Regions from separate parts of the Streptomyces sp. NPDC002754 genome, predicted to be linked through region 2. Evidence: riboswitches for the same ligand, from Rfam matches in the RefSeq annotation. Region 2 holds a riboswitch; each other region holds the start of a gene.
What was found. A riboswitch is a leader RNA that binds a small molecule or an ion and turns the genes downstream of it on or off. The one in region 2 is predicted to bind cobalamin.

Region 1 (5,335 bases), on a different contig from region 2:
CCGGCGCCTCCGGCTTCTTCGCGGTGCCGTACACGATCCTGGTGTACCCGCTGATCTTCACGTTCCTGCCGCGCCTGTGGTCGGTCTCGCACAAGCACGGGTACGTGACGACGTCCGACTTCGTGCGCGGACGCTTCGGCTCCAAGGGCCTCTCGCTCGCGGTCGCGGTCACCGGCATCCTCGCCACGATGCCGTACATCGCACTCCAACTGGTCGGCATCCAGGCCGTTCTCGACGTCATGGGCGTCGGTGGGGGTGAGGGCACCAACTGGTTCGTCAAGGACCTGCCGCTGCTGATCGCCTTCGGCGTGCTGGCCGCGTACACGTACTCCTCGGGCCTGCGGGCGCCCGCGCTGATCGCGTTCGTCAAGGACGGCCTGATCTACCTCGTGATCGCGGTCGCCATCATCTACATCCCGATCAAGCTGGGCGGCTTCGAGCACATCTTCGCCGCGGCGAACGACAAGTTCGACGCCGCGAACGACGCGGCGGGCAAACCGGTCGCCGGGCTCGCGCCGGGCTCCTCGGGCACCTGGACGTACGCGACGCTCGCCATCGGGTCCGCCCTGGCGCTGTTCATGTACCCGCACTCGATCACGGCGACGCTCTCGTCCAAGAGCCGCAACGTGATCCGTCGCAACACCACGATCCTGCCGCTGTACTCGCTGATGCTGGGCCTGCTCGCGCTGCTCGGGTTCATGGCGATCGCGGCCGGAATCAAGGTGCAGAACGGGCAGTTGGCGATTCCGCAGCTGTTCGAGGACATGTTCCCCGACTGGTTCACGGGCGTCGCGTTCGCGGCCATCGGCATCGGCGCGCTGGTCCCCGCGGCCATCATGTCCATCGCCGCCGCGAACCTGTTCACGCGCAACATCTACAAGGACTTCATCAAGCCGGACGCGACGCCCGCGCAGGAGACCAAGGTCTCCAAGCTGGTCTCGCTGCTCGTGAAGGTCGGCGCGCTCGTCTTCGTCCTGACCATGGACAAGACGGTCGCCATCAACTTCCAGCTGCTCGGCGGCATCTGGATCCTGCAGACCTTCCCGGCCCTGGTCGGCGGCCTGTTCACGCGCTGGTTCCACCGCTGGGCGCTGCTCGCCGGCTGGGCCGTCGGCATGGTCTACGGCACGCTCGCCGCGTGGGGTGTCGCGTCGCCGACGCAGAAGCACTTCGGCGGCTCGTCGGCGGAGATCCCCGGCATCGGCGAGATCGGCTACATCGGCTTCACGGCGTTCGTCCTCAACATCGTCGTCACCGTCGTCCTGACCTTCGTCCTCAAGGCGGTCAACGCCCCGGACGGCGTCGACGAGACGACCGCCGAGGACTACACGGCCGACGCCGGCGACAAGGGCGTCAAGCGCGACCTGCCGACGGTCGGCGCGGGCGCTGGTCACTAAGCACGCCCTTCCGTACGTGTGTCGGGCCCCTCCGCTTCGGAGGGGCCCGACACATTTTCCGGAAAGCGTTGCGGCCACGGCCCGGGGTCGCGTAACCATGGCGTCGTGATCAGAACAGTGCGCCCCGATGAATACGCCGTACTGGGCGAGTTGAGCGCCCGCGCCTACCTGGGCAGCGGCCTCCTCGCGTTCGGCGAGGACGACTGGTACGCCGCAGAACTGCGCGACGTCGAGAAACGCGCCGGTCAGGCCGAAGTGCTCGTCGCCGAGGACCCCGACGGCCGCGTCCTCGGCGGCGTCACCTACGTCCCCACGCACGACCACCCGTACGCGGACCTCGCGCGCCCCTCGGAGGCCGAGTTCCGGATGCTGGCCGTCGACGTGGAGGCGCGCGGGAAGGGCGTCGGCGAGGCGCTCGTGCGGGCCGTGATCGACCGGGCCCGGTCAGCCGGGAAGTCGGCGGTGGTGCTGTGCACGCAGCCGCTCGCCACCGCCTCCCACCGCCTCTACGAGCGCCTCGGCTTCACCCGGATCCCGGACCGCGACTGGTCGCCGATCCCGGAAGTGACGCTGCGGGCGTACGAGTTGAAGCTGGCGGCAGACTGACGGTTCGGTCGGCCGACACAACATATGGGGCTGAAGCGAAAGCCCGACACAACATGTATGCTCACTCTCGCTGTCACCACAGGGGAATCCGGTGCGAATCCGGAACTGTCCCGCAACGGTGTGCGTAGGCGTACAAAAACGCCCGCGTGAGTCCGATGACCTGTCGACGGCACGCCCGAGCCGACCGGCCCGGGCGTCGAAGACGTCCGGGCCTCGCGGAAAGGGCCGGTGGACGAGGGCCCGCCCTGCGCGTGCGCGGCCCGCGCTGCCACCTCCTCCCCGCAGGCCCGCGGGGCCTTTCGGCACACTCGCGTCTGCCCCGCGGCGTCTGGCACGCACGCTCGCGGCGTTGCCGGACAGACCTAGTAGCTCCGCTACGAGGCCCGTCCGGCGCCTTGCGATCGCACGCACCAGACACCGCGGGGCCGCCCTTCGGGCGACGACGCGAGTGTGCCGAAAGGCCCCGCCCGAGCGAGGGAGAGCCTCCACGTGACCATCGCGCCCGCCGAACCGGTCTCAGCCACCCCCCAGGACGGCCCGGGTGCCGCACTCCTGCGCACCCTGACCGAGCTGACCGCCGACCTCCCCGACGCCGACCCCGGCCGGATCGCCGCCGCCGCGCTGCGCGGCCGTTCGGCGCGGGCCGATGAAGCGGAGCTGCGCGATCTCGCCACCGAGGCCGCCGCCGGACTGATCTCCGAGGACCCCGCCTACTCCCGGCTCGCCGCCCGCCTGCTCACCCGCTCCATCGCCGCGGAGGCCGCCTCACAGGGCGTCACGAGCTTCACCGAGTCGGTCGCCGTCGGCCACCGCGAGGGCCTGATCGCGGACCGCACGGCCGCATTCGTACAGGGGCACGCCGCGCGCCTCGACGCGCTCATCGACGTCGCGGGCGACGACCGCTTCGGCTACTTCGGCCTGCGCACCCTGCACAGCCGCTACCTGCTGCGCCACCCGATCACGCGCTCCGTCATCGAGACGCCGCAGCACTTCATGCTGCGCGTGGCCGCGGGCCTCGCCGAGGACGACTCCACCCGCGCGCTCGACGAAGTGGCCGCCCTCTACGGCCTCATGAGCCGCCTCGACTACCTGCCCTCCTCCCCCACCCTCTTCAACTCCGGCACCCGCCACCCCCAGATGTCGAGCTGCTACCTCCTCGACTCCCCGCTCGACGAGCTCGACTCGATCTACGACCGGTACCACCAGGTCGCCCGCCTCTCGAAGCACGCAGGCGGCATCGGCCTCTCGTACTCCCGCATCCGCAGCCGCGGTTCACTGATCCGCGGCACGAACGGGCACTCCAACGGCATCGTCCCGTTCCTGAAGACGCTCGACGCCTCCGTCGCCGCCGTGAACCAGGGCGGCCGCCGCAAGGGCGCCGCCGCGGTCTACCTGGAGACCTGGCACTCCGACGTCGAGGAGTTCCTGGAACTGCGCGACAACACCGGCGAGGACGCGCGCCGCACCCACAACCTCAACCTCGCGCACTGGATCCCGGACGAGTTCATGCGCCGCGTGAACGCGGACCAGCCGTGGTCGCTGTTCTCGCCGGCCGACGTGCCCGAGCTCGTCGACCTGTGGGGCGAGGAGTTCGACGCCGCGTACCGAGACGCCGAAACCCGCGGGCTGGCCCAGAAGACCATCCCCGCCCGGGACCTGTACGGCCGCATGATGCGCACCCTCGCGCAGACCGGCAACGGCTGGCTGACCTTCAAGGACGCCGCCAACCGCACCGCCAACCAGACGGCCGAGCCAGGCCACACGGTCCACTCCTCCAACCTCTGCACGGAGATCCTCGAGGTGACGGACGACGGGGAGACGGCCGTCTGCAACCTGGGCTCGGTCAACCTCGGCTCCTTCGTCGACACGAAGACCGGCGACATCGACTGGCAGCGCCTCGACGACACCGTCCACACGGCCGTCACCTTCCTCGACCGCGTCGTCGACATCAACTTCTACCCGACCGACCAGGCGGGCCGCTCCAACTCCCGCTGGCGACCGGTGGGCCTGGGCGCGATGGGCCTCCAGGACGTCTTCTTCAAGCTCCGCCTGCCCTTCGACTCGGCCGAGGCCAAGGCCCTCTCCACCCGCATCGCGGAACGCATCATGCTCGCGGCGTACGAGGCGTCGGCCGACCTGGCCGAGCGCAACGGCCCCCTTCCCGCCTGGGAGAAGACCCGCACCGCACGCGGCGTGCTGCACCCCGACCACTACGGCGTCGAGCCCACCTGGCCGGAGCGCTGGGCGGCACTGCGCGAGCGCATCGCCTCCGTCGGCATGCGCAACTCCCTCCTCCTCGCCATCGCGCCGACGGCCACCATCGCCTCCATCGCCGGCGTCTACGAGTGCATCGAGCCGCAGGTCTCCAACCTCTTCAAGCGGGAGACGCTGTCGGGCGAGTTCCTCCAGATCAACTCGTACCTCATCGAGGAACTGAAGGCGCTCGGTGTCTGGGACGCCAGGACCCGCGAGGCGCTGCGCGAGGCCAACGGCTCGGTGCAGGGCTTCACCTGGGTCCCGGAGGAACTCCGCGCCCTCTACCGCACGGCCTGGGAGATCCCGCAGCGCGGCCTCATCGACATGGCCGCGGCACGCACCCCGTACCTCGACCAGGCCCAGTCCCTCAACCTCTTCCTGGAGACGCCGACCATCGGCAAGCTCTCCTCGATGTACGCGTACGCCTGGAAGTCGGGCCTGAAGACCACGTACTACCTGCGCTCGCGCCCCGCGACGCGCATCGCGCGGGCGGCGGGCAACAGCACCGTCCCCGCGCAGACCGCGACGCCGGAGCCGGACGCGGTCGCCTGCTCCCTGGAAAACCCCGAGTCCTGCGAGGCCTGCCAGTGATGTCCACCTCTCCCGAAAAGAACCTGCTCGACCCGGGCTTCGAACTGACCCTGCGCCCCATGCGCTACCCGGACTTCTACGAGCGCTACCGCGACGCCATCAAGAACACGTGGACGGTGGAGGAGGTCGACCTCCACTCGGACGTCGCCGACCTCGCGAAGCTGTCGCCCGGTGAGCAGCACATGATCGGCCGCCTGGTCGCGTTCTTCGCGACGGGTGACTCGATCGTGTCGAACAACCTCGTCCTCACGCTCTACAAGCACATCAACTCCCCCGAGGCACGCCTGTACTTGTCCCGCCAGCTGTTCGAGGAGGCCGTGCACGTCCAGTTCTACTTGACGCTGCTCGACACCTACCTCCCCGACCCGGAGGACCGGACGGCGGCGTTCGCGGCGGTGGAGAACATCCCCTCGATCCGCGAGAAGGCGGAATTCTGCTTCCGCTGGATGGACTCGGTCGAGAAGATGGACCGCCTGGAGTCCAAG
Region 2 (5,335 bases):
ATTCGCCTACGAGCGGGATGGCGCGGAATGGTGACCCGCGTCGGCGCGGCACGCCAGGCGACGGCGCGAGGGAACCGGCCTTGGCCATGTACGCGCCACGCGGTACCGTCAGGGCGTATCGACGACAGCACGGAAGCCGGTGTGAAACCGGCACGGTCGCGCCACTGTGTGCGAGAGGTCCGAGGACGGACCGCTCGTGAGTCAGACCCGGCTGTCGTCTCGTGCACCACCGAGACGGGACGCGAACTCCCGAAGGAGGCTCTGCCATGGCGCAGAATGTCGCCCAGCCGACCCCCAACACCCCTGTGATTCCGGCGAAGTTGCCGTTGAAGGACATCGCCCCCTGGGCCGTCTTCATCGGCATCCTGATGCTGGTTCTTCTCTACTTCGTCGGCGCCGAACAGGGCGCCACCTCCGTGTTCAGCGGAGCGGAAGTTCATGAATGGGTGCATGACGCCCGTCACCTGCTCGGCTTCCCCTGCCACTGACCCGAGGGAACCCGACGCGCTCATGAACTCCAGCACCGTACGTAATCTGCTCGTTCGCGGCATGCTCGCCGGCCTCGCCGCCGGCGTGCTCGCCCTGGTCATCGCCTACTGGCTCGGCGAACCAGGCGTCGACGCCGCGATCGGCTTCGAGGAGGCCCACGCCGGCCACTCGCACGGCGACGAGGTCGAACTCGTCTCCCGCGGCCTCCAGTCCACCGCCGGTCTCGCCACCGGCATCCTCGTCTACGGCATCGCCTTCGGCGGGATCGCCGCTCTCGCCTACTGCTTCGCGCTCGGGCGCGTCGGCCGCTTCGGCCCACGCGCCACCGCCCTGCTGCTGTCGGGCTGTGCGCTGCTCGCCGTATACGTCGTACCGTTCCTGAAGTACCCGGCCAACCCGCCCGCCGTCGGAAACCCCGACACCATCGGCAAGCGGACGACCCTGTACTTCCTGATGATGGTGCTCAGCGTGCTCCTGACGATCGCCGCGACCATCGTCGGCAAGCGGCTCGTGCCCCGGCTCGGCACCTGGTACGCGACAGTCGTCGCCGTGCTGGGATTCGCCGTGATCGTCGGCCTGGCCTACGAGTTCCTGCCGGCGATCAACGACGCGCCCGAGCACTTCCCGGCCGCGCTGCTGTGGCGCTTCCGGCTCTCCGCCCTCGCCACACAGATCACGCTGTGGGCCGGATTCGGCCTGCTGTTCGGAGAGCTGGCGCAGCGACTGCTGCGGCCGAAGCCCGTGGCCGCCACACCTGGGGAAACGGTCGCGGCGGGCCAATGATGGCCCCGGGCGGGTCGCGGGAAACGTAGAAGAGGGCCCACGGAGTCATCCGGGGCCCTCGCGTGTTTTCGCACCACATCAGGGTTCATCCGCGCATGGTTCGCGTGAGGAATCGAGGAGCTGAGTGGCCAGACACCCGGAGCCGCGCCGTATCACTCTCGGCGGTCGCGCGGCGGTCGCCCTGACCCTCGACGAGTACGAACAGCTCATCGCCGGCCGACGGCAGATCGGCGGGCAGAGCGCGCGGATGCGGGTGCTCGCCCAGCAGGCGAAGCGGACCGAGCAGCTGGTGCGCGACCTGACGGAGCTCGTGGCGGCGTGCCCGGCCGACGAGTGCGCTGCCGTCGGGCACACGCCGAGCGGTACCGGACCCGCCGTACGCGAGGACAGTCCCGAGGCGGCACGGTCCGCCTGCGTACGGTGCGAATTGGCGGAGCTGTTGGCCCGCCACCGGGGGCAGGGCCGTTGATCGGAGCGCTCACTCGGCGCCGAGCATGCGGCCGAGCCGGATGTTCCAGCGACCGGAGCGCCCACTGAACTCCGTGGCCGACAGCGGCGCGACGTCAAGGCGCCAGAAGGCGGACAGCGGAGCCCCTGTCGCATGGACCGCGGCCGCCCGCACCACCTCGGGTTCCACGACGGCGACGACCCGGCCGGACGCCGTACCGCCCTCCCTGACCTCGTCCAGCCAGCGGCCGACCCGTGCGCACACGTCGGCCACGGACTCACCACCCGGCGGTGAGGCCTCCGGGTCCGTCAGCCAACGAGCCACCGCCTGCGGTTCCGTGGCGCTCACGTCGTCCAGCGACCGGCCGCGCCAACTGCCCGCGTCGAGGCCTGCCAGGGCGGGTGCGGCTTGCCCGGCATTGAGGCCGAGAGCGTCGGCGGTCTGTGCGCACCGGGTGCCGGGGGAGACGACGACGCGGTCGGCCAAGGGCAGGGTTCCGGCCGCGCGACGAGCCTGAGCGGCGCCGGCCGAGTCGAGGGACGCCCCGTCGTCGAACACGCCGCTCCGTGCTGAGGCGGTCACGGCCGGTGAGACGAGCAGCAGGCGCGTGGTCACGGAACTCCCTGGGACTCGATGGCCGTGCGAGGGGAGCGTACTCCCCGCCGCCGATGTTCCTTCAGCAGGTCCGTGCGGTGGTCGCGGAAGGTGGTGACGAGTACGGCGACGAAGTCGAGGGGCGGGAGTTGCAGGAAGAACTGGGTGTCGTTCCGGGTGCCCTCGAACACCTCACTGTGGTGGAGGAGACGGCGGCGCTGGAGGGCGTTCCCATGCGTCTGACCGTCTTCTCCGCGGACCTGATCGGCGATCCGGTGCCCGCGGCCGAACTGGCCGCACGTTCGTGCCCTATCCGGTGTCGGACGACGGGCCGGGGGACGGGCATCGGGCCTGAGACGGCCCGGCCGCTCCCGTGCTCCAAGGACACCGGGTGCCTTCCCCGATCCCTCGTGCGCCACAATGAGCCCACGAGAGGCGACGGGGACCAGGAAGCCGGTGTGATTCCGGCGCGGTCCCGCCACTGTGACCGGGGAGCGATCCTCCTGCACGCCACCGTCCGCGACAGCGGACGGGAAGGCGGGGGTGAGTGATGATCCGGGAGCCAGGAGACTGACCCGTCGCCGGTCCAGCAGCAGGGGCGAGGACACCCCGGAGAGGATCGATGTGACGACGCATGCCCGAACGGGGCACCCGGGGCCCGGCAGGCGCCAAGTACTGGCCGCCTCAGGTGCGTTGACGTTCGCCGGAGCCGGGTTGCTCAGCGGCTGCGGCGGGGACACCAAGGACGGGGGAGGCGGCGACCGGTTCCGCGCGGCGTTCACCTCCGGTGGCTCCCAGGAGACGCTCGACCCGCACGTGGCACCCAACTTCGTCGACCAGGCCCGCGCCAAGGCCCTCTACGACACCCTCGGCACGTACGCGGACGACCTGTCGGTCCGCGAGCGGCTCGCGGAGTCCTGGGAGAGCGACTCCTCGGGCACCCGCTGGCGCATCCGCCTGCGCGCGGCCCGCTTCCACGACGGCAAGCCGGTCACCGCCAAGGACGTGCTCTACAGCTACCGCCGCGCCGCCGACCCCAAGACCGGATCTCCGTCGCAGGTCCTGCTGTCCGCGATCGACTTCGGCGCGAGCAGGGCAGACGGGAACCGGACCGTCGTCCTCGTGCTGAAGGCGCCGAACTTCGAGTTCCCCACCGTCTTCGCGGGACCCGGCACCGAGATCATCCCGGACGGCACCACGGACTTCAGCAAGCCGGTCGGCTCCGGCCCCTTCACCTACGTGTCCTTCACGCCCGGCGGCACCGCCCGCTACCGGCGCTGGGCGGACCACTGGGACGGCGCCCCGCACATCGCCGAGCTGGAGATCGTCCCCGCGAACGAGGAGTCGGCGCGGCTGGGCGCGCTGCTGTCCGGGCAGGTGCACTACGGCGCCGACATGGGCGGAGCGTCCGTGGAACGGCTGAAGAAGAACAACTCGACACACCTTCTGACGGCCAAGCGGGCCACCGCGCAGCAACTGCTTCTGCGCACCGGACGAAGCCCGTTCGACGATCCGCGGCTCATACGCGCCGTGCAGCTCGGCATCGACCGGGAGGCACTGGTCAGGATCGCGCTCGCCGGGCACGGCGAGGTGGGCAACGACCTGTTCGGGATGGGGCTGCGCGGCTACCCCGACGACATGGAACCCCGGAAGCGGGACGTCGACGAGGCGCGCGGGCTCGTGAAGGAGGCCGGAGCCCAGGGGCTGCACATCACCGTGGAGACCAGCGCCGTCGACGCCGCGTGGGAACCGGCCGCCGACCTGATGGCTCGTCAGCTACGCGAGGTGGGGCTCAAGTTGACCGCCAACACCCGCGCCTCCAGCACGTACTTCAGCGAGATCAAGACCAAGGGCATCGCCGCCTTCAACACCACCTCCACGCTGCCCGTCTCCGACTTCCTCCAGCAGCGGGTCCGTGGCGGCGCCGCCCGCAACCAGACGCAGTACGCCTCGAAGAAGTTCGACGCGCTCCTTGACCGGGCCCGCACCAGCCGGGACGAGCAGGACAGGCTCGGGCTGCTCGCCCGCGCCCAGAAGCTGGCCCGCGCCGAGTCCGGACTCCTGGTGTGGGCGTTCTCCGACGCCAACGACGCCGTCGCGCGCTCGGTCACCGGTTTGCGCGCGGCGCCCCCGAACTCGCACGACTGGGCGCGCTTCGACCGTGTCCGCGTCAGCTGACATGCGGGCGTATGTGCTCCGACGCTGCCTGCTGGCGCTGTTGCAGTGCCTGGTGGTGCTTCTCGCCGTGTTCGCCGTCGGCTCGCTGCTGCCCGGCGACACGGCCGACGTGCTGCGCGGTGAACTCGGCACGCCGGAGCAAGTCACCGCACTGCGCGACCAGTTGGGTCTCGACGAACCGGCTTGGTCCCGCTTCGGGCACTGGCTCGCCCACCTCTTCACCGGGGACCCGGGGAATTCTCTGACGACCGGCCTGCCCGTCGGCGACGACATCGGCCGGCGCGTCGGCGTGACACTCCTGCTGGGTGTCCCGGCACTGCTGCTCGTCACCGTGCTCGCGCCGCTCGTGGGCGCGGTGTCGGGGCTGCGGGAGGGCAGCCGCGTCGATCGCGCGCTGAACACGGCCGCCGTCGTGCTGCACGCCGTGCCGGAGTTCGTGCTCGGGCTGCTACTGGTCGCCTCGGTGTCGCTGGCGGCCGGGCTGCTGCCCGCCACCGCCGTCGGCATGGACGCGCACGCGCTGTGGGCGCAGCCCGCCGTGCTGGTCCTCCCCGTCGTCGTACTGACGGCCCGTCACCTGTGCGACCTGGCACGGCAGATACGGGCCGGGGTCGCGGACCAGCGGCACAGTGCCGTCGCCGAGCATCTGCGGCTGCTCGGCATGCGCGAGCGCGTCATCGTGGTGCGCCATGTGCTGCCGGGTGCCCTGGGGCCGGCGGCGCAGCAGTACGCGCGCTGCGTGGAGGGACTGCTCGGCGGCGCGGTGCTGGTGGAGGCGGTGTTCGGCTTCCGCGGCCTGGGCAACGGCTTCGTCGAGGCGGTGCAGAACCGCGACCTGCCCCA
Region 3 (5,335 bases), 620 kb from region 2:
CCTCGTCCGCCGCCGACGCGGGCTGCCAGGCGCGGCGGTGCGGGACCCGGCCGAGCCGCACGACGTCGGCGACGGTCAACTCGACCTGGGCGTCGGACTGTTGCTGCACCATGGCGATGCGCCGCGCGGCCTGCCTGCGGCCCACGGAGGCGAGCGGATCGCCGTCGAGGGTGACGATGCCGCTGGCCGGGGCGAGCACCCCGGACAGCAGGCGGAGCAGCGTCGACTTGCCCGATCCGTTGGGGCCGAGGACGCCGGTGACGGTGCCGGGCTCCGGCGTCACGGACACCCCGTCGAGTACCAGCGGGCCGCCCGGCGACCATGACACACGCTCCGCACGCAACCCCTGCTGGGAAAGGCTCACCGCACACCCCGCCCGCGGTACAGCACCAGCACGAACGCCGGTACACCGATCAGCGATGTCACCACACCCACCGGAACCTCCTGCGGTTCGAGCACCGTCCGCGCCACCGTGTCCACCCACACCAGGAACACCGCCCCGGCGAGCGCCGTCACCGGCAGCAGCCGGGTGTGCCCCGGACCCACCAGGGCGCGCGCCGCGTGCGGCAGCACCAGGCCGACGAAGCCGATCGCCCCCGCCGCGCTGACCAGGGCCGCCGTCAGCAGCGCCGTCACGCACAGCAGCACGATCCGGGTGCGGGCCACCCGGACACCGAGGGTGGCAGCCGCCTCCGCGCCGAAGGCGAACGCGTCGAGGGTGCGCCCGTACGCCAGACACACCACGAGCGTCACGGCGAGCACGGCCAGGCACATCCACACCTCGGTCCAGCCGACCCCGCTGAGCGAGCCGAGCAGCCAGAACAGCACGCCGCGCGTCGTCTCCGCGTCCGCCGACGTCAGTACCACGAACGAGGTCAGCGCCGAGAACAGCTGCATCGCCGCGACCCCGCACAGCACCACACGGTCGGTGCTGCCGCCCAGCGTGTGACTCAACACCAGCACCAGCGCGAACGAGCAGACGGCGCCGACGAACGCGCCGCCCGACACCGAGATGGCACCCCCGCCAAGGCCGAGCACGACGACGAGTACGGCTCCGGTCGACGCGCCCGAGGAGACACCGAGTACGAACGGATCGGCCAGCGGATTGCGCAGCAGCGCCTGAAGCACCGTCCCGCACACCGCGAGCCCCGCCCCGCACACCGCCGCGAGCAGCGTCCGCGGCAGCCGTAGATTCCATACGATGCCGTCCCGGATCGGCGAGAGGTCCGAGGTCGCGAGGCCCATCCGGTCGCCCACCGCCGCCCACACGTCGCCGACCTGAATCCGCGCGGGCCCGAGGGTGATGGCGAAGGCGACCGAGGCGCACAGCGCGGCGATGCCGGCCGCCCAGGCGAGCGTGGCGCGAAGGGTGATCCGGGGCGAGGCCTTCGGCTGCGCCGCCGTGACCGCGGGGGCCGCGACCGTGCGAGCCGTCACCGCGTGAGGCCGAACTCGCGCAGCCCCGCGGCCACCCGCTCCACGCCGTCGACCGTCCGGATGGTCGGGTTCATCGCCTGCCCGCTCAGCCGCACGTACCGCTTCTTCTTCACGGCGGTCATGTGCTTGGTGACGGGGTCGGACTCCAGGAACTTGATCTTCTGCGCGGCCGACTCGGCCGACTGCGAGCGGCGCGTCAGATCGCCGATGACCAGCACGTCCGGATCGCGGTCCGCGACCGTCTCCCAGTTGACCTGTGGCCACTCCGCGTGCGTGTCGTCGAAGACGTTGCGCGCCCCGAGCTCCTTGGTGACGACGCCGGGGGCGCCGCAACAGCCCGCCATATAGGGCGAGTCGGAGTTGGCGAACCAGTACAGGACGTCCACTCCATGCGCGTCGATCCCGGAAGTGGCCTTCCGCACCCGGGACTTGAGCGTGCCGATGAGCTTCTCGCCGCGCTCCTCGACATCGAAGACGCGCGCCAGATCGCGAATCTCCCCGTACACGACGTCGAGCCCCAGAGTCTTGGTCCGTACCCCGTCCCCGTCGCCGTTGTCCTTGCCCACGCAGTCGCTGGGGGAAAGGTACGTGGGCACGCCGAGCTTCTCGAACTCCGCGCGCGGCGCCACACCGCCCTTGCCGAGGGTGTACGTGAACGAGGCCGCGGCGAAGTCCGGTTCGGTGCCGAGGACCTTCTCGAGCGACGGGTAGCGGTCGGCGAGGCGCGGCACCTTCGCATTGGCCTTCGCCAGCTCCTTGGGTACCGGGTCGGTCCAGGTGCCGGTGCCGACCATCCGGTCCTCGAGGCCGAGCGAGAGCATGATCTCGGCGGACCCCTGATCGAGGGCGACGGCGCGGCGCGGGGCATGCGTGACCCGCACCTTCTGGCCGCAATTGTCGAGCGTGACACCGCCGCCACCGGCGGCACCGTCCTCGACGGCGGCGGTCGTGCCGCACCCGGAGAGCAGCAGAGCGCCCGCCAACAGCGGGGCACATCGGCGGAGTTGACGTGCGAACAGCACGGAGGTTCCTTCGCGTCCAGGGCTCATACGCGGAGCCGGCCTATGGTCCGCCTCCACGCCACGCGGCACTGGAGGCCGCCAGCAGGTCTTCGGACTCGGGGTCGTCCGCGCGAAGCGCCTTCCCAGACCGATGTGCCGGCCCAGTGGCAGTGGCTCCGCCCGTCACCCTCACCGCTGCGCGTCAGTTCCGGCTTCCCACCGGATTCCCTGACCCGTGTGCGTAGAAAAACACACAAAGGTACGACTGGCTCGGCGAAACTATCACGCGGGGCGGTCCCCCTCGCCAGGAGGCCCGGTAGTCGTCGCTCAGCGGCCCTCGTTGAGCGCGTCCACCGCCCCCTGCGCGTCCCCGATCGTCGCGTAGTCGACCGCCACGAAGTTGACCGGCCTGCCGCGTGCGCGTTCGCAGCGGTGTGCCCGGTCGAGGACGTAGCGGCGGGCGTTGACCTCGCCCGCGTCGATGCGGCTGCCGCCGTTGTTGGTGATGAAGTGGTTGAGGAGGAACAGCCGCTTGTCGTCGCCGCCGCGGTGCGGGACGCAGCTCATCTGGTCAGGGGAGCGGAAAGTGAACGGGGTCTCCATGCCGTAGCGGTAGAAGTTGCGGTACCAGGGGGCCGGGCCGTCCGCCTTCTCGGCGAACACGACCAGACGCCGGCCGCTGTCGATCATCTCGCCGAGCGTCGGCCACGGCTTCGCCGGATCGGCGTCCGGCCGGCGGACCAGCTCGTCCAAACCGGCCTGGTGGAAGGCCTTTTGGGTGTCCTCTGCGGAGATGGCGTCCTGGATGATCAGGCTGACCACCTCATTCGGGTGGTCCTTCATCCAGTCGCCGATCTCGCGCAACACCGGCACCAGGGAGATCGCCCCGGCCCGGCACACCGAATGGCACAGCCACAGCCCCTTGCGCGGTGGATTGATCCGGTTGACCGCGGACCTCACCAGCGCCCGCTGCTCGGCCGTGAAGTCGGATTCGTCGAGACGCTCGGCGATCTCCTCGGGCCGTTCCCAGCGGTAGGTGTCCAGCTGCAGGGCGCGCGCCCCGTGGTCCAACTGCGTGCTGATACGCGGGTCCTGGAGCGGCCCGATGAAGTGGTCGGCGGTCGTCGACATCGCGTTGTGCGCGGTCAGGTACGTGGCCTCGTCGTAGGGGCGGTCGCACAGTTCGGTGCTGCCCTCGCACTCGCGGGCCGCCGCGGGTGACGCGGCCAGCGGCATCAGGACCATCCCCGCGACCGCCACGCACGCCGCCCCGAACCCCAGGCCGACCGTCCGCCGCGGCGACCCGAGCCGCTCCCGCGCCACCCGCGGAACCCGGCCGGCGAGCCCGGTCCGCATGAGCAGGCCGACACCGGCGAGAAGCGCCCCGGCGAGCACGGGCACGAGCGCGGCCCACAGCGCGGTGCCGGTGAGGTGACCGACCGCGGCGCGCTGCACGTCGTCGACGAGGCGGGTCAGGCTCGGCGGCCACGAGTCGGGAGGCGCGACGATCCGCCCGTCGGTGACCAGGCGCGTCACCCAGGCGGCCAGCCCGGCGAGCACCCCGCCGGCCAGGAGCGGAATCCCGAGCAGGACCAGTCGGCGCCCCGGCTGCCGCGGAGCGAGCAGCCACAGCGCCGCAAGGGACACCAACAGGAGCGCCGCCGCCACGATTTCGAGCACTCCGAGGCCGACCGCCGTGTACGGGCGCGCGTCGTGCAGACCGGACAGGTCGTTGCCGGAGGCCTCGAGGGTGTCCGTCAGGTCCCAGGTGCCGCCGTCGACGAGCGTGCGGAGCTGGGCCGTCGCGCTCTGGACGCGGTCCGTGACGGTGGCCGGGGCGACTGCGGCGAGCGCGGTGCCGACGTCTCCCTCCGCGAGCGCCGTCTCGACCTCCGGGCGCAGGTCCTTGCGCTCCCCGGCCGGTACGAGGGCGAGCAGGGCGTCGGTGACGCGGCTCGCCTGGTCCGGTGTCAGCGGCAGCCGCGGCAGGTCGTCGGGCGCACGCCCGGCGGCGAGCTCGCGCGCCTCGTCGGCGAGCGTCGACCGGAACCGCTCGAAGTCGGGCTCGGAGCGGTTCTGGACGCCCGCGACAAGATCCCCGAAATAGGTGTGCGCCAGGTCGCCGAGGTTGGCGAGGACCGGGCGCAGGTCGACGACGAGGCGCAGGTCCTCACGGTCGCCGTTCAGATAGCCGACCACCGCGTCGACCTGCTGCCGGGTCAGGTCGCGCAGCGTGTCGGGCGGCAGCACCAGCTTCAGGTTGGAGGTGATCTGGGCCTCCGGCACCGCGAGCCGGGCCAGCAGATCGCGGGTGACCGGGGACGCCTTCGGGTCGACCAGGACCTCGTTGTAGAGCCGGTCGTAGGCGTGCTGCTCGTCGAGGACGGCGGCGTGGAAGCCGGGGTCGAGCAGCGTGCCGCGGACGGTGGCCGTGACGCACACGGTCAGTGTGGCGAGAGTGGCCACGACGAGGGCCACCACGCGGAGCAGCGGATGGAGCGTGACCTTCTCCATGCCCTCGAAGGTACCTGTCCGGGGGCCGCCTCAATAGTGGAGCGGGTCCCGGATGATGGGGCAGGTCATGCAGTGGCCGCCGCCGCGCCCCCGGCCGAGTTCGGCGCCGACGATGGTGATGACCTCGACACCCGCCTTGCGCAGCAGCGTGTTCGTCTGGGTGTTGCGGTCGTAGGTGAAGACCACGCCGGGTTCGAGGGCCACCGCGTTGTTGCCGCTGTCCCACTGCTGGCGCTCGGACGCGTACACGTCGCCGCCCGTCTCGATGACCTGGAGGTCGCCGATGCCGAGGGCCTTCGCGACGACGTCGGTGAACGCGGCCGAGCGCTCGTCGGTGATCTCCAGGCCGGGTGCCTTGTCGCTGGGGCGCAGCGAGAACGTGT
Region 4 (5,335 bases), on a different contig from region 2:
TACGGAGACACCCTCGCGCTCGACGTACGAGGCGCCCATGGCGGCGGCGTCGAGCAGCAGATCAACAAGGTGGTCATGCAGCAGATTGACTTCGTCCACATACAGAATCCCGCGATGCGCATCGGCGAGCAGCCCCGGCTCGAAGGCCTTCACGCCCTCGGAGAGCGCCCGCTCGATGTCGAGCGCGCCCACGAGCCGGTCCTCCGAGGCGCCGACCGGCAACTCGACCATCCGGGCGTCCCGTTGGTCGCCCGGGGCGTCGCCGTGCGGCCCGTCGGGACACCCCGGATCGGGCGCCGCCGGATCACACGAGAACCGGCACCCGGCGACGACGTCGACGCCCGGCATGAGCGCGGACAGCGCACGCACGGCGGTCGACTTGGCCGTCCCCTTCTCCCCCCGCACGAGCACACCCCCCACGGCGGGCGACACAGCATTCAACAACAACGCAAGCCGCAAATCGTCCTGCCCGACAACGGCAGTGAACGGAAAGGGAGTACTCATCGAAACCTGACCTCCACGATTAGGGGCGCGGGACTGTGCCTATATGCGGCTCCGCCGCGGGGCGCAATCTTTTGGGGGGCGAGGGGGCGCAGCCCCCAGGGACGGGACGGGAAGCGGCGGCGGGGGCGAAATCTCACGACGGCGCCCCGGGAGCCACAAACGGCAACCCCGCAGGGGCGCCCCCCTCAATCAACCGCCAGAGCGCACCCGTATCGGCATGCCGCTCAATCAAATCCCCCAGCCGATCAAGCTGCTCCTCCCGCAACGCCTCGAACGATGTATCCGCCGCCGGCACAAACCGCCTCCCGGCAGCCGCCGCCACCTCCCGCAAAAACGCCCGCCGAAACCCATCCGCCTCCAACGACCCATGCCAGTGCGTCCCCCACACGCCCTCGACCCGACACCCGTCCAAGAAGGCGTCTCCGCCCAGCACTTCGGCGACCCCGTGATGAATCTCGTACCCCTCGACGTACTCGCCGAGCGCCTCACCGGCCGGCCGCGCAAGCGTCTTCTCCGCCTCGAACCGCACACGTACGGGAAGCAGCCCGAGCCCATCGACGACCCCGGCCCGCGACTCCACCTCGTCCTCGATGGACTCGCCGAGCAACTGGAACCCGCCGCAGATACCGAGCACGGGCCGCCCCTCGGCCGCCCGCCGCCTCAAAGCCTCCGCAAGCCCTCGCTCCCGCAGCCACTCAAGCGCCCGCACCGTCCCACGTGTCCCCGGCACCACGACGAGGTCCGCGTCGACGAGCTCCTCGGCCCGGTCCACGAACCGCACCACGACACCCGGCTCGGCGGCCAACGCGTCCACATCGGTGAAGTTCGACATCAACGGCACCGCGCACACGGCGACCCGCAGCACGTCCTCGCCCACGGGCGGCGCCACGACGGACTCCCGTACGGCACCCCGAAGGGACACCCGAAGCCCGTCCTCCTCGTCGATGCCGAGGCCGTGCTGGAACGGCAGCACCCCGTAAGTGTCCCGCCCCGTAAGGGACTTGAGCATGTCGAGACCGGGCTCCAACAAGCTCACGTCACCCCGGAACTTGTTCACCAGATACCCGGCAAGAAGCTCCTGGTCCTCGGGAGCCAGCAGCGCGGTCGTCCCGAAGAACGAGGCGAAGACCCCACCCCGATCGATGTCGCCGACCACAAGCACCGGAAGCCGCGCGGCCCGCGCAAGCCCCATGTTCACGATGTCCGTCCGCCGCAGATTGATCTCCGCGGGCGAGCCCGCGCCCTCACAGATCACGGCGTCATGCGTGGCCCGCAGCTCCTCCAGACACCCGACCACGGTGTCGAGCAGCGCCGCCTGACGCCCCCCGTGATACCCCCGGGCACTCAACTCGCCGACAGGCTTGCCCATGAGCACGACCTGACTACTGCGATCGCTCCCCGGCTTGAGCAGCACCGGATTCATCAGCGCGCTCGGCTCCGCCCGCGCGGCCTGCGCCTGCATGGCCTGCGCCCGCCCGATCTCGGCACCCTCCCTGGTCACGAACGAGTTCAGGGACATGTTCTGCCCCTTGAACGGCGCGACCTTCACGCCCTGCCGCACCAGCCACCGGCAGATCCCGGCGGTGACGACACTCTTCCCGGCGTCGGAGGTCGTCCCGGCGACGAGCAGCCCGCCGCCTCGTCGAACACCGTCTCCACGCCCGCTCATCGCCGCACCCGCGCCCGTACCAGTCGCGCACCCACACAGACTCCCAACGCCAACAGAGACACCCGCCGTGACAGCCGCACGGCCCGATCCACATCACGTACCTCGACCGCACGCCCCGGCGCGTTCAGCACCGGCCGGTGCTCGACCCGCCCGCCGTACGCCAGGGTCCCGCCGAGCCGCACCCCGAGCGCGCCCGCGAAGGAGGACTCGACGACACCGGCGTTCGGGCTCGGATGCCGCCCGGCGTCCGCCCGCCACGCGTCCAGCGCCTCCCGGGGCCTGCCACCGGCGAGGACGGCGAGGACACCGGTCAGCCGGGCCCCCGGCCAGCCCGCCACGTCGTCGAGGCGGGCCGAGGCCCAGCCGAACCGCCGGTACTTCGCGGACTTGTGCCCGACCATCGCGTCGAGCGTGTTCACGGCGCGGAAGGCGACCAGGCCCGGCACTCCGCCGAGCGCGCCCCACACGAGCGCGCCCACGACCGCGTCGGAGGTGTTCTCGGCGACGGACTCGACGACACCGCGCGCGATCCCGTCGGCGTCGAGCCCCTGCGGATCACGGCCGCACAGCCGGGGCAGCAGCTCCCGCGCCAGCTCCACGTCTCCGGCATCGAGCGCGGACCCCACGCCGCGGGCCTCGCGGCCCAGCGAGGTGCCGCCGACGACGGCCCAGGTGGCGGCGGCCGTCAACGCGAGGGACGCGGCGGGGGAGCGGCGTACGACACGGGTCGCGGCGGCGGCGAGAGCGACGGCGCCTCCGGCACACACCACGGTGTGCAGGGCGCCCGCGCCACGGTGGTCACGCCACAGCCCGCGCTCGACGGCCCCGGCGGCGCGCCCGAATCCGGCGACGGGATGCCCACGGCGCGGATCGCCAAGAAGAAGGTCGGCGAAGATCCCGGCGGCGGCACCGCACGCATACACGCGCTCGCGCCGCCAGTTGCCGCGTGGGGCAAGCATGGCGGTAGGTGTCCTCACTCAGGGTGTCCACGCCCTGGTTCGACGAGACCGGCAGCGAGAGTTCCTGGCTCGCCCCTTCGAAGGAGGGGGCTCACAGTGGCGGGACCGCGCCGGATTCGCACCGGCTTCCTCAACTGCTGCCGTATATGGCGGGGGAAGTCCACCACGCTGCGAGTTGGCACGTCAACTTGCTGTTGAGGCGTACGCACGAAGGCGGGGCACGGGACGCCGAACGCCCCGCACCCCGCCCCCGAAGGGCCCTGATGTCGCCTCAGGCCACGATCAGATAGATCCCGTAGGCCACGGCCGCCGCGCACAGCGCGAAGCAGGCATACGCCCCTGATGTCGCGACCGCGGCCGAGCCACCGTCACGCGCCGCCGACTCCCGCTTGGAGAGGCCCACGATGCCGAGGGTGAACAGGCCGACGAGGGCCACGGTGACCACGAGAGAGACGCCGAACACGGAGCCGAGGGCCGCCCAGTCGATCTTCATTCCTGCCTGCTTCCTTCTGAGCTACAGCGCTGACTACAGCGTGGCGCCGGCGGGGCGCGCGGGATCGTTCACCGCTCCGGCCTTCGGCCGGTCGGTGATCTTCGCCTCGGACTCGGCCGACTCGACCGTGCCCGCGGGCGGCGGCGTGACCGAGGCGATCGCGGCGGTGACGACGCCCGGGGCTTCCTGCGCCTCCTGCGCTTCCTGCACGGGGGCGGCGTGCGGCTCGTCCGCCGTGACGTTGGTGTGGTCGACGGAGTTGCGACGCGAGAGCTTCCAAATGATCGCCGAGCCGGTCACGAGCAGCGCCGCGGTGAGGCCGATGCCCCACGCGCCCTGCTTGGTCAGGAACTCGGCGCCCGCGCCCACCAGGCCGGCGGCCGGCAGGGTCAGGCCCCACGCGATGAACATCCGGGTGGCGGTCGACCAGCGGACGACGCCGCCCTTGCGGCCGAGGCCCGCGCCCATCACACCGCCGGAGCAGACCTGCGTGGTGGAGAGCGAGAAACCCAGGTGCGAGGAGGCGAGGATCGCGGTCGCCGCACTGGTCTGCGCCGCGAAGCCCTGCTGCGGCGCGAGTTCGGTGAGGCCCTTGCCCATGGTGCGGATGATGCGCCAGCCGCCCAGGTACGTACCGAGGGCGATGGCCATACCGGCCGAGACGATGACCCACAGCGGCGGGTCGGCGTCGTGCCCGATGACGCCGCCGGTGATCAGCGCGAGGGTGATGATGCCCATCGTCTTCTGCGCGTCGTTCGTGCCGTGCGCGAGCGATACGAGCCCGGCGGAGGCGATCTGCCCGGCGCGGTACCCCTTCGCGGTCGCCTTCTGGTCCGTCTTCTTACTGATGCGGTACGTCAGGCGGGTGGCCAGCAACGAGGCGATACCGGCGACGAGCGGCGCGGCCACCGCGGGCAGCAGCACCTTGGTGACGACGGTCCCGCCGTTCACCGACGACCAGCCCATCGACATGACAGCGGCGCCGATGAGCCCGCCGAACAGCGCGTGCGACGAACTGGACGGCAGCCCGACCAGCCACGTCAGCAGATTCCAGAGGATGGCGCCCACCAGCGCCGCGAAGATGACCTCTGTCTTGAGGCCGTCCTCATTGATGATGCCGCCGGAGATGGTCTTCGCGACTTCGACGGAGAGGAACGCTCCGACGAGGTTCAGCACGGCGGACATGGCCACCGCCGCCTTCGGCTTGAGAGCGCCGGTCGAGATGGTCGTAGCCATCGCATTGGCGGTGTCGTGGAAACCGTTGGTGAAATCAAAAACCAGCGCGGTAACGATCACGATCGCAAGGAGCAGCGTGATGTGTTCCATTTACCCAGGCTTCGGTTGGACGTCAGTGGTTCTTGGAACGTAAAGAGCCCGAGTGAACGGAAGATGAACTGGGCCGGGCGCCCCGGTGACCTGATTCGGAGGGGTCTCGCTCCGCTTGCCTCGGGGCGGCGCCGCCGGTTCCGGTTCGAGGCGCCCTCGGCCCCGGAACCAGGGGCTCCGGGGCGCTTCGGACGGCCCTTCGACTAACCCCGCGCGAAGCGCTTGAGCTGGGTCATTGAGCCGTTGAAGAGATTCTGATCACCCGGGAGGCTGCCCTTGTCGTTGTACTGCCAGAACGTCCAGTAGGTCCAGCCCGCCGGGAGTGCGCCGGCGCTCCGGTCGTACCGGGCGAGCCACAACGCGTGGTTCGAGGCGAACGCCCCG

Region 1: it holds a riboswitch for cobalamin, as region 2 does, so the genes downstream of both, ACWD2L_RS21880 (ribonucleoside-diphosphate reductase subunit alpha) here and ACWD2L_RS02290 (ABC transporter substrate-binding protein) in region 2, are expected to answer to the same signal.
Region 3: it holds a riboswitch for cobalamin, as region 2 does, so the genes downstream of both, ACWD2L_RS05210 (ABC transporter substrate-binding protein) here and ACWD2L_RS02290 (ABC transporter substrate-binding protein) in region 2, are expected to answer to the same signal.
Region 4: it holds a riboswitch for cobalamin, as region 2 does, so the genes downstream of both, ACWD2L_RS12410 (cobalamin biosynthesis protein) here and ACWD2L_RS02290 (ABC transporter substrate-binding protein) in region 2, are expected to answer to the same signal.

What each region holds. Positions count from the first base shown of each region.
Region 1 is NZ_JBSFVM010000010.1:138,592-143,926, reverse strand. Features, by position in the region: gene mctP (monocarboxylate uptake permease MctP) at 1-1,397, shown strand, start outside; gene ACWD2L_RS21885 (GNAT family N-acetyltransferase) at 1,503-2,003, shown strand; cobalamin riboswitch at 2,055-2,185, shown strand; gene ACWD2L_RS21880 (ribonucleoside-diphosphate reductase subunit alpha) at 2,493-4,850, shown strand; gene ACWD2L_RS21875 (ribonucleotide-diphosphate reductase subunit beta) at 4,850-5,335, shown strand, end outside.
Region 2 is NZ_JBSFVM010000001.1:458,027-463,361, forward strand. Features, by position in the region: gene ACWD2L_RS02265 (CbtB domain-containing protein) at 267-488, shown strand; gene ACWD2L_RS02270 (CbtA family protein) at 511-1,272, shown strand; gene ACWD2L_RS02275 (hypothetical protein) at 1,397-1,741, shown strand; gene ACWD2L_RS02280 (histidine phosphatase family protein) at 1,751-2,335, opposite strand; gene ACWD2L_RS02285 (hypothetical protein) at 2,332-2,505, opposite strand; cobalamin riboswitch at 2,731-2,907, shown strand; gene ACWD2L_RS02290 (ABC transporter substrate-binding protein) at 3,008-4,492, shown strand; gene ACWD2L_RS02295 (ABC transporter permease) at 4,476-5,335, shown strand, end outside.
Region 3 is NZ_JBSFVM010000001.1:1,073,637-1,078,971, forward strand. Features, by position in the region: gene ACWD2L_RS05200 (ABC transporter ATP-binding protein) at 1-364, opposite strand, end outside; gene ACWD2L_RS05205 (FecCD family ABC transporter permease) at 361-1,374, opposite strand; gene ACWD2L_RS05210 (ABC transporter substrate-binding protein) at 1,434-2,486, opposite strand; cobalamin riboswitch at 2,523-2,712, opposite strand; gene ACWD2L_RS05215 (hypothetical protein) at 2,766-4,952, opposite strand; gene ACWD2L_RS05220 (arginine deiminase) at 4,983-5,335, opposite strand, start outside.
Region 4 is NZ_JBSFVM010000004.1:63,631-68,965, reverse strand. Features, by position in the region: gene ACWD2L_RS12420 (putative cobaltochelatase) at 1-504, opposite strand, end outside; gene ACWD2L_RS12415 (cobyric acid synthase) at 638-2,173, opposite strand; gene ACWD2L_RS12410 (cobalamin biosynthesis protein) at 2,170-3,132, opposite strand; cobalamin riboswitch at 3,171-3,318, opposite strand; gene ACWD2L_RS12405 (hypothetical protein) at 3,404-3,625, opposite strand; gene ACWD2L_RS12400 (inorganic phosphate transporter) at 3,659-4,951, opposite strand; gene ACWD2L_RS12395 (lysozyme) at 5,155-5,335, opposite strand, start outside.